DNA from 3 places in the Idiomarina sp. genome. Region 1 is predicted to be linked to each of the others. Evidence: predicted binding sites of a transcription regulator. Region 1 holds the regulator's gene; each other region holds the start of a gene.
What was found. The regulator FliA, encoded in region 1, starts transcription of late flagellar genes. The targets are predictions, from matches to a motif close to CTAAAGNTNNNNNNNNNNNNGCCGATA.

Region 1 (3,276 bases):
GCTTGCAACTGCGCAAACTGCGCATTAATGGTGTCCAGTGCCTGCAGGATCACGTCCATAAGCTCTGAGGTGACTTTACGCTGATGGTTACGCAAGGTATCGAACACGTTTTCGGCACCGTGACAGGTATCGACCAACGCGTGTACATTCAAAAATCCAGCGCCGCCTTTAACCGTGTGGAAGCCACGGAAAATAGCATTCAGCAAGTCGGAATTCTCAGGATCATTTTCCAGCTCTACCAGCTGTTCAGATAGTTGCTCGAGTATCTCCCCGGCCTCTATCAAAAAATCCTGTAGAATATCTTCGTCCATTTCAAAGCTCATGCGAGTGCTGCTCCTAGAATCCTAAACTGGACAGTAAATCATCAACATCGTCCTGACCATGAACCACGTCATCGCGCTTGTCGGCGTCAATAATCGGTCCCTCTGCTTGATTTTTATCGGCCGCTTTTGGCTCTTGCTTAGTAACTTTTTTGGCGTCATCACCAAAAAGTTTTAACAATTCAATCAGATTCTTCTCGACGTCTTCGACCAGTTGTATAACCCGGCGGATAACCTGTCCGGTGATATCCTGAAAATCCTGTGCCATCAATACTTCGGTCATCAGACTATGGATCTGTGGCATGTTACTGCCACACGACTTCAATACATCGTCAACGCCGTGACATAGCGACTTAAACTCGTCTAACTGAATGTCATTGTCCATGAGTTTTTGCCACTGTGGCATTAATCGGTCGATTTTTTGATGCATGTCATCCGCCATCGGCAAACACGCTTCAACGGCATCCATGGTGCGGTTGGCCGCATCCTCAGTTTTTTGAATGACATACTGCAAGCGGTTTTGGGCATCGGGCAGATCGTCTTCGGTCAACTGCACAATACGCGGATCGAGCTGAAAGTCCTGCAGCGCTTCGTGGAGGTCTCGCGTCAGCTGGCCGACAGAAGTGAATAACTTGTCGTTGCGACGATCAAACATTTCGTCGAGCTTGTCATTGGCTTTGTTCTGCTGACCTGCTTCAAGCAGTTCAACCAACTCTCGCGCTTGCTCTAACGAAACATTATGGGCTTGCTCAGTCATGGTGGCTCGCCCTTTTAGCTAATACGTTCGAAAATTTTGTCGAGCTTTTCTTTAAGCGTCACTGCAGTGAATGGCTTAACGATGTAGCCGTTAACCCCTGCCTGCGCAGCCTGAATAATCTGCTCACGCTTGGCTTCTGCGGTTACCATTAATACCGGTAGGTGCGACAAGTTATCGTCTTTGCGAATTTCCTTAAGCAAATCGATACCCTGCATGCCCGGCATGTTCCAGTCGGTTACGACAAAGTCAAAGTCACCCTGTTGCAACATGGGTAGCGCGGTATTGCCGTCATCGGCTTCCTGAATATTGGTGAAGCCCAAATCACGCAACAAGTTTTTGATGATTCGTCTCATTGTTGAAAAGTCATCAACAACAAGAATTTTCATATTTTTATCCAAAGCTCCCTCCACTGAGGCTCTCGATTACCACGTTTAGTCAACCCAGTTTTGCATCCGTGATTTAAGACGCAACATAGCCTGACTATGAATTTGACTGACTCGCGATTCGCTCACACTGAGCACTTCGCCAATCTCTTTTAAATTTAATTCTTCATCATAATACAACGAAAGCACTAAAGCTTCACGTTCTGGCAACGTCGAAATGGTATCAGCCAGCGCCCGATGAAAGGCATCGTTCTCTACATCCCGCTGTGGCTCATAGTGCGAGCCGGTAACTTGTTCCGGAATAATGGCGTCTTCTGACACGCCTAGATCTTCCATTCCGATAATGCGCCCCGAGTTTACATCACGCAGGATAGCGTGATATTCATCCAGCGACATCTCCAGTCGCTCAGCCACTTCAACGTCTTTGGCATCGCGGCCGGTGTCGTTTTCGACCAACCGGATAGCCTCTAAAACACGGCGGTGATTTCGATGCACCGAACGTGGTGCCCAGTCGCCGCGGCGTATCTCGTCTAACATCGCGCCACGAATACGAATACCGGCAAAGGTTTCGAAACTGGCGCCTTTGCTACCGTCAAAGTTACGGGCAGCTTCTAATAAGCCAATCATACCGGACTGTATTAAGTCATCGACTTGTACGCTCGCCGGCAATCGCGCCATCATGTGATGGGCAATACGTTTTACCAGGCCGGTATGTTGTTCGATGATTGCCTGCCGATTATCGGCATGGGCAGTGTAAACAGCCGCTTTATTCATTGGCAACATCCTGCTTATTAGCGTTATCGGCAGAAGTTATTAATTGTTCAAGGAAAAATTCCATATGACCGCCGGCTTGTGCCGGGATCGGCCAATCCAGAGCCTTTTTCGCCAACGCTTTTATCGCCAGCGACGCCGGTGATTTGGGGTGCGCCATAACCATGGCTTTTTGTTTGCGAACGGCTAAACGTAAGTTCTCGTCAAACGGAATAATTGCTGATAATTCTATCGCAACATCTAAAAAGCGATCGGTGACCTTGGTCAACTTATTAAACAGCACCTGACCGTCGCGCAGGTTGCGCACCATATTGGCAACCACTTTAAATTTAAACACGCCCTGGTCGCGGCTCAGCACCTTCATCAGCGCATAAGCATCGGTAATCGAGGTGGGCTCGTCGCAAACCACCACGATAACGTCTTGCGAGGCTCTGGCAAAGCTGACCACGGTGTTGCCGATACCGGCAGCGGTATCAATAATTAACACATCAAAATCGTGCTGTAGATCGCTGAAAGCCTGAATCAGGCTGGCATGCTCGCGCTCGGAGAGTTCAACCATAGAACGTGTGCCCGAAGTCGCCGGGACAATTTTAATACCGGCCGGACCTTCGATGAGAATATCGCGCAGCTCGGCAGTGCCATCGAGTACGTGTGAGAGGTTTTTTTGTACCCGCAAGCCCAGCATCACGTCCACATTGGCCAAGCCTAAGTCAGCATCCAGTACCAGTACGCGTTTGCCCTGTTGAGCCATCGCGATAGCCATATTCAGCGACACGTTAGTTTTACCCACGCCGCCTTTGCCACCGGTCACTGCGATTACTTTTATCTTAGATTGTTTCATTCTTCTTAAGCCACTTGCTTGGTCCATGTGCGCGCTACTTCTTTAGTTAATACTAGACTGCCAGTAGGATTTTGGCATTTCTGCCATGTTCGAACAAATGCTTTTGTCATACAAGCGTTCGGCTTCGCTCACTAAATAGTGGGCGTCGGCCACTTTCATGTCTTCCGGCACTTGCTGACCATTTGTTAGATAACTTACCGCCAT
Region 2 (3,276 bases), 340 kb from region 1:
GGCCGCCGCACATAGGCAGCGATACCCGCCTCGCCGGTACGTTTAGCTTCAACTTCCTTGGCGCCAAGGTTCAGTAGTAATCCCTTTAACATCACCTGAAAAGCTTTCTGATCTTCTATAATCAAGACGCGCTTATCGGCGAGTTCGACAGACTCACTCATGATGTCTTATTGTTATCCTTTTAACTCACTGACCATGTTAGGTTAATCGCTATTGCGTCGCTTTACTACGGTACTTATCGACTTTTTGCTTAAAAAGCTGAGGGATTTTTTATGTTAGCAGCCCAGATAAAAGATGGACAGATTGAATGGCAGACCGATGCCGACGTACAACCGCAACAATTAGCTGCGGATGAGGTGCAAATTCGTATCGCGTTTGCCGGCGTTAATCGTGCCGATCTTATGCAAGTAGCCGGCGCCTATCCGCCGCCTGCCGGGGCATCATCGGTGCCGGGATTAGAGTGTTCGGGAATTGTGACCGCAGTAGGCAGCGATGTAACGAAGTTAAACATTGGTGATCGGGTCGCGGCTTTGTTGGCCGCCGGTGGCTATGCCGAGTCGGTAATTGTTAGCCAGCACCAGGTATTAACATTGCCGCTAAGCTGGAGTCTGGCGCAAGGTGCTGCCTGGCTGGAGACCTTTGCTACTGCTTATTTAAATGTCTTTATGCTGGCTCAACTAAGCACGACCGATGTGGTGTTTGCGCACGCGGGTGCCAGCGGTGTTGGTAGTGCGCTGATACAGTTATGCCGAGAGCAAGGCAATCCTATTTATGTTACCGCGAGTGGTGACGATAAGTGTGCTTTTTGCGAAACACTTGGCGCCACCAAAGCGATAAATCGGCAGCAACAGGATTACGTTGAGATCCTCAAAGTACATGGCGGGGTCGATGTTATTCTCAACCCTGTTGCAGGTGATTCGATTGCACGGGATCAAAAAATTCTTAACCAGGACGGCCGCATTATATTGATTGGCTTGATGGGCGGCCGCGAAGGCTCCGTCGATTTTGGTCGCATGTTAATGAAGCGACAGCAGCTAATGGGGTCAACGCTAAGGGCCTTGCCCAGTGCTCGAAAAGGGGAAATCTTGACTGCAATGTGGCAGCAGTTTGCAGAAGCATTCAGTGCTGGCCGGGTCAGGCCAATACTTGATAAACAGTTTGATGCGCGCGAAATCAATGATGCGCTAGCCTATTTAAAAGGCAATAACAGTCAGGGCAAAGTCGTTGTGAAAATAGCTGAATTGGAGGATAGCCAGAACTGACCTAAAAGAAAGCGTGGTGGAGGGGGCAGGATTCGAACCTGCGAAGGCTGAGCCGTCAGATTTACAGTCTGATCCCTTTGGCCACTCGGGAACCCCTCCACACGAGGCGCGTATCATAGCAGTCTGATTGGTTGTGTAAAGGGCTAAAAAGAAAAACTTAAACAATTGCTGTCGTTGCCGATAACCCGGTTAAGGTTCTTGGGTTAGCGGAATTATGCCAGTAAACACGTCAGCAGCACACACAGTTGAATCCAGCGCACAGGCCTTTTTTGACCACCGGGCCAGTGCGGCTATGGCAGAGGGGCATGGTGCCGAGTTTGCATTGTGGTTAGCTGCTATGGGCGAGCAACCGATAAACGATGACGCGCCCGAATCCATTAACTGGACCAGGGAAATCGGTGCTGCCCGGGCTCGACCATTAGGCTATGATCAAGCAATAGTAGTAGCCTCCGGGGTTTACAATCAGGCAAACCAACTGAGTGATTTTAAATTACAGGATGCTGTACACCCGCAGCCGCTTATTGCCAATAGCGATCCGCAACGCTTACCACTGGAACTCATCGCAAACCTCGACTGGCAAACGCTACAACGACGCAAACGCAAGCAGCAACCCGAGGCGTTGCCTAAGCGCCGCCGCGATCCGGCCCAGCTTTATGATGTATTGCAGCAACTGGGGATAGAACCCAATCAACAGCTGATGTAAGCTTAGTCATATTAACTAACTATCGATAAGTTGTTGTATTGGCATGAGCCAGGTTCACCCGCAAGATGACGATAAGATAGATGCGTTTGTGGAACACCTATGGTTACATCAAGGGGTGAGTCAGAACACTCAGGCATCCTACCGCAGCGATTTAAGACGTTATTGCGATTATCTCGGGCAATGCAAACTACGGTTGCTGGACACCACAACCGAGGTGCTGCAGGATTATTTACTATGGCGCCGGAGCCAGGGGCTGTCGCCGCGGAGTACCTCACGTTTTTTAAGCGCAATAAAAAAGTTCTGCCAGTTTGCGGTTAAGCAAAGCTGGCTCAGTAACGATCCAAGCGCAAAATTAAAACGCCCGAAACTTCCCCAGTCAATTCCTCATTCATTAAGCGAGCAGGATGTCGAATCGCTATTGAATGCGCCTGATACCGACAGCGAATTGGGTTTACGCGACCGCACCATGTTAGAAGTACTTTATGCCAGCGGACTGCGTGTGACCGAGTTGATTCGTTTGCAGTTGCAGCAGGTATCACTGCAGCAGGGCCTGGTACGTATTATTGGTAAAGGTGATAAAGAGCGACTGGTGCCGCTAGGTGAAGAAGCACTGGACTGGTTGCAACGCTACTTAAAACATGGGCGTCCGGCGCTTTCAGGTAAGTCCAGCCCATGGATTTTTATTACGCAACGCGGTACCTTACTGACGCGCCAGGCGTTCTGGTACCGTATAAAACATTATGCTCAGCTTGCGGGGATACAGGCTCATCTGTCGCCGCATACGCTGCGCCATGCTTTTGCAACGCATTTACTGAACCACGGAGCTGATCTTCGCGTGTTACAAATGCTGCTGGGGCACAGTGATTTATCCACCACACAAATTTATACTCAGGTAGCGCGGGAGCGGTTGCAGAGCCTGCACTCACAGCATCATCCGCGCGGTTAATTACGAGCAGGCAGTTACGAGGACACTATGAAACGAATTTTTTTTGCAGCACTGGGGATTAGCAGCTTATTAGGCTTAAGTTTGTCAGCGTCTGCTCAGCAGCCAGATACCAGTCGCCTGGAAGCGCTCGGTATTCAGGTCGCCGGTATTGCCGAAACCTCCATTGATGGGCTCTATGAAATTACCTCTAATCAAGGCATTTTTTATGTTTCTGAAGATGGTACCCGGCTTATCGCTGGTAATCTTTTTGACGTAACACAAACGCCACCGAACAACCTAACCGAATCCGCCATGGCGAACTTACGTAAGGCTGAAATCGAGAAAATTGAAGACGAGATGGTGGTCTATCCGTCATCTAAAGAGCA
Region 3 (3,276 bases), 170 kb from region 1:
CCAGGCCCGACGCTAAGTGGCCACTACTTTTGCTCACCGAGTTTAGTAAAAATTGGCGAACCTCATCACAAACCTGCTTGAGTTGGTGCTTGGGCAGGCGGCGTAAATCCGCAGGTAACTCGATACGGTCAAGAAGTGAAGTCATAATACTCTTTGGTTTAATGGTCCCGGGTTAACAGAACCGTAGAAAATTGTTCTAGCTGTGCAGTATTGTACGGTATATCCGCTAGCGACTGTAGTGCTTGTTGGTGCAATAAAAGCAGTTTTTGGCGGGCGCCGTCAAGCCCGAGTAGCTTAACGTAAGTTGATTTCTCGGCAAGTTCATCAGAACCCTGAGGCTTCCCTAAAACATCGGTAGAGCTGGTGACATCCAAAATATCATCCTGAATTTGAAATGCTAACCCCAGCTGCTGTGCGAATTCACTAAATTGTCGCCGATAAGCCAGGGCATCTTCTTCGCCACACAAAGCACCCAGCTCAGCACTGGCTTGAATCAATGCCCCGGTCTTGTTCAGATGTACCTGCTGCAGTTCGACTTCTGATAGTGTCTTATGAGTGGCCGCTAAATCCAGTGCCTGACCACCGCACATGCCGTTACCACCGCTGGCTTTGGCTAGCACATGCATCATCTGTAACTGGCGCTTCGGAGTTATGTTGGGCAGAGGCTGCGATAGCAACTGAAAAGCGAAAGACTGCAGGGCGTCACCGGCTAATATAGCTGTGGCCTCGTTAAATTGAATATGGCAGGTTGGCTTACCTCGCCGCAGGGCGTCGTCATCCATGGCCGGTAAGTCGTCATGAATCAGCGAGTATGCGTGGACTGATTCGATGGCGCATGCGGCAGTTAATGCGGCTGACATATCACCACGGCATATTTCAGCTACAGCCAGTGTCAGGTAGGGCCGGATACGCTTGCCGCCAAGTAACACGCCGTACCGCATCGCTGCGGCCAGGGACTCGTCAATGCTGGCGCGCTGCAAATGTTCATCAAGGGCGTGGTCAACGCGTTGGCGAACGTCCTCGGTAAGCGATTTGATACTCACTCACTGGCCTCATGATCTTGTAATTGTTGCTCGCCGTTTTGCGCAATCAACTGTTTAACTTTTAGTTCCGCTTGTTGCAGTTGCTGCTGACTGGAACGAGAGAGGGCGATAGCCTGTTCAAACTTTTTTAATGAATCTTCCAGCGGTAAATCACCATGTTCCAGTTCATTTACCAGTTGTTCAAGTTGTTGTAGCGCCTGCTCAAAAGATGGTTCTTGTGTTTTTTTATCAGTCATAATGTGTGCTCGTTGCCAGCGGATAGTCGCCATTATCTAATAAAGATTTAGCAATGTCAGCCGATGATAAGCTAACTTGGCGCAGGAACTTTGTGTAATCGCTTGTCAGCGGCGCCGTGATGATTAAAAATGAACGTACTGCAATGCATAGACTAACGCGCTGCAACCGGAATACCGGCCAGCTTAATTGATTTCGGGGGACGCTGAGTGGATATCGCAACGCTGATAGGAATTATAGGTGCAATAGGTTTTGTTGTTGCGGCTATCGTGTTAAGCGGAGACGTGGGCCTGTTTATCAACGTACAGTCCATTCTTATCGTGGTGGGTGGTTCCCTGTTTGTGGCGTTAGCCAACTTTTCCTTAAGCCAGTTTTTTGCCACCGGTAGAGTTATGGCAAAAGCTTTTTTCTTTAAAATTGAGCACCCGCAAGAGCTTATCGACACCGCTGTTGAAATGGCAGATTCCGCCCGTAAAGGGGGCTTTCTGGCATTGGAAGAGGCAGAAATACCAAATCGTTTTTTCCGTAAAGGTATCGACATGCTGGTCGATGGACATGACGCCGAGGTGGTTCGCCAGACACTTTCTAAAGATATTCAGATGAGTTACACCCGCCACGAGGAGGGCGCTCGGTTCTTCTCGGTGCTAGCCGACATCGCACCGGCGATGGGTATGATCGGTACTTTGATCGGTCTGGTGGGTATGTTATCCAATATGGATGACCCTAAGGCTATCGGCCCGGCCATGGCAGTTGCGCTACTGACCACACTCTATGGCGCCTTTATGGCGAACGTGTTTTGTATCCCGGTTAAAAACAAGTTAATGCTACGTGCTGATCAGGAAAAGCTGAATCAACAATTAATTCTGGATGCCATTTTGGGTATTCAGGATGGTCAAAACCCGCGGGTAATCGAAGGGATGCTGCGTAACTATTTAGCAGAATCGAAACGAGCCACCGCGGATGAGGGCGACGAGTAAAACGCATGGCTGCAACAGCGGAAGACAAAGAAGAATGCAAATGCCCGCCCCCGGGGTTACCAGCCTGGATGGCGACGTTTGCCGATCTTATGACACTGTTGATGTGCTTCTTCGTGTTGTTGCTGTCGTTCTCCGAAATGGATGTGTTGAAGTTTAAACAAATAGCAGGCTCGATGAAGTTTGCTCTGGGTGTACAAAATAAAATCGAAGTTAAAGATATTCCTAAAGGAACCAGCGTTATAGCACAAGAGTTTCGTCCGGGACGCCCTGAACCGACGCCAATCGAAACGATTCAGCAGCAAACGGTAGAGATGACTCAGCAAATGCTGGAGTTTCAGGAGGGCGAGTCTGACTTTGCCGGTGGCCAGCAAACGGAACGTGGTGGACAGCAGGCAGAAAGTGAAGAAGACAAACAAAGCGCTGAGTCGGAGAGCAACTCAGAAGCCGCTAGCGAAAAAACCAAAGAGTTACTGGAACGAATTCAACGTCAACTGCAACAAGAAATGCAGGCCGGCACACTGGAGCTTGAGCAGTTTGGTCAACAGATTTTAATTCGGATTCGTGAGCGCGGTTCATTTCCCGAAGGCTCAGCGTTTTTGCAGCCACAGTTTAAACCGGTAATACGCGAGGTGGCTGAGGCGTTAAAAGATATCCCGGGCGAGATTACGATTTCCGGACACACCGATAATCAGCAGTTGGTATCGGAAATTTATACCTCTAAGTGGGACTTGTCGGCCAAGCGAGCTGTTGCTGTAGCCGAGGAAATGTTGCAAGTCGAGGATTTTGAAGCAGACCGTCTGGTCACTATGGGTTATGCAGACACTAAACCCATCGTGCCGAATAACTCGGCAGCTAACCGCGCTCAGAATCGCCGTGTCGATATTGCAATTATGCAGGGTAAAGCAAAAGAGTCAGATCCGGTTAACGTGGTGGAATAGCCGTCAGTCTAAAAATTTCGTATAATAAGCAGGTTTTCTTAAGTAGCCGCCATTGGCGTTGTAAAACGTTATGGCGGCTTTGTT

Region 2: a site for FliA is predicted at 1,419-1,445, ahead of KZ771_RS05825 (VC2046/SO_2500 family protein). Genes of this name have one in related genera too.
Region 3: a site for FliA is predicted at 1,319-1,345, ahead of pomA (flagellar motor protein PomA). Genes of this name have one in related genera too.

What each region holds. Positions count from the first base shown of each region.
Region 1 is NZ_CP080268.1:1,511,422-1,514,697, forward strand. Features, by position in the region: gene KZ771_RS07435 (chemotaxis protein CheA) at 1-323, opposite strand, end outside; gene KZ771_RS07440 (protein phosphatase CheZ) at 337-1,077, opposite strand; gene cheY (chemotaxis response regulator CheY) at 1,092-1,475, opposite strand; gene KZ771_RS07450 (RNA polymerase sigma factor FliA) at 1,509-2,234, opposite strand; gene KZ771_RS07455 (MinD/ParA family protein) at 2,227-3,099, opposite strand; partial or broken gene flhF (flagellar biosynthesis protein FlhF) at 3,115-3,276, opposite strand, start outside.
Region 2 is NZ_CP080268.1:1,168,447-1,171,722, reverse strand. Features, by position in the region: gene KZ771_RS05840 (tetratricopeptide repeat-containing response regulator) at 1-161, opposite strand, end outside; gene KZ771_RS05835 (NAD(P)H-quinone oxidoreductase) at 273-1,262, shown strand; tRNA gene KZ771_RS05830 (tRNA-Tyr) at 1,277-1,361, opposite strand; gene KZ771_RS05825 (VC2046/SO_2500 family protein) at 1,477-1,965, shown strand; gene xerD (site-specific tyrosine recombinase XerD) at 2,009-2,911, shown strand; gene dsbC (bifunctional protein-disulfide isomerase/oxidoreductase DsbC) at 2,939-3,276, shown strand, end outside.
Region 3 is NZ_CP080268.1:1,680,117-1,683,392, reverse strand. Features, by position in the region: gene dxs (1-deoxy-D-xylulose-5-phosphate synthase) at 1-145, opposite strand, end outside; gene KZ771_RS08240 (polyprenyl synthetase family protein) at 159-1,043, opposite strand; gene KZ771_RS08235 (exodeoxyribonuclease VII small subunit) at 1,040-1,279, opposite strand; gene pomA (flagellar motor protein PomA) at 1,487-2,254, shown strand; gene KZ771_RS08225 (flagellar motor protein MotB) at 2,260-3,192, shown strand.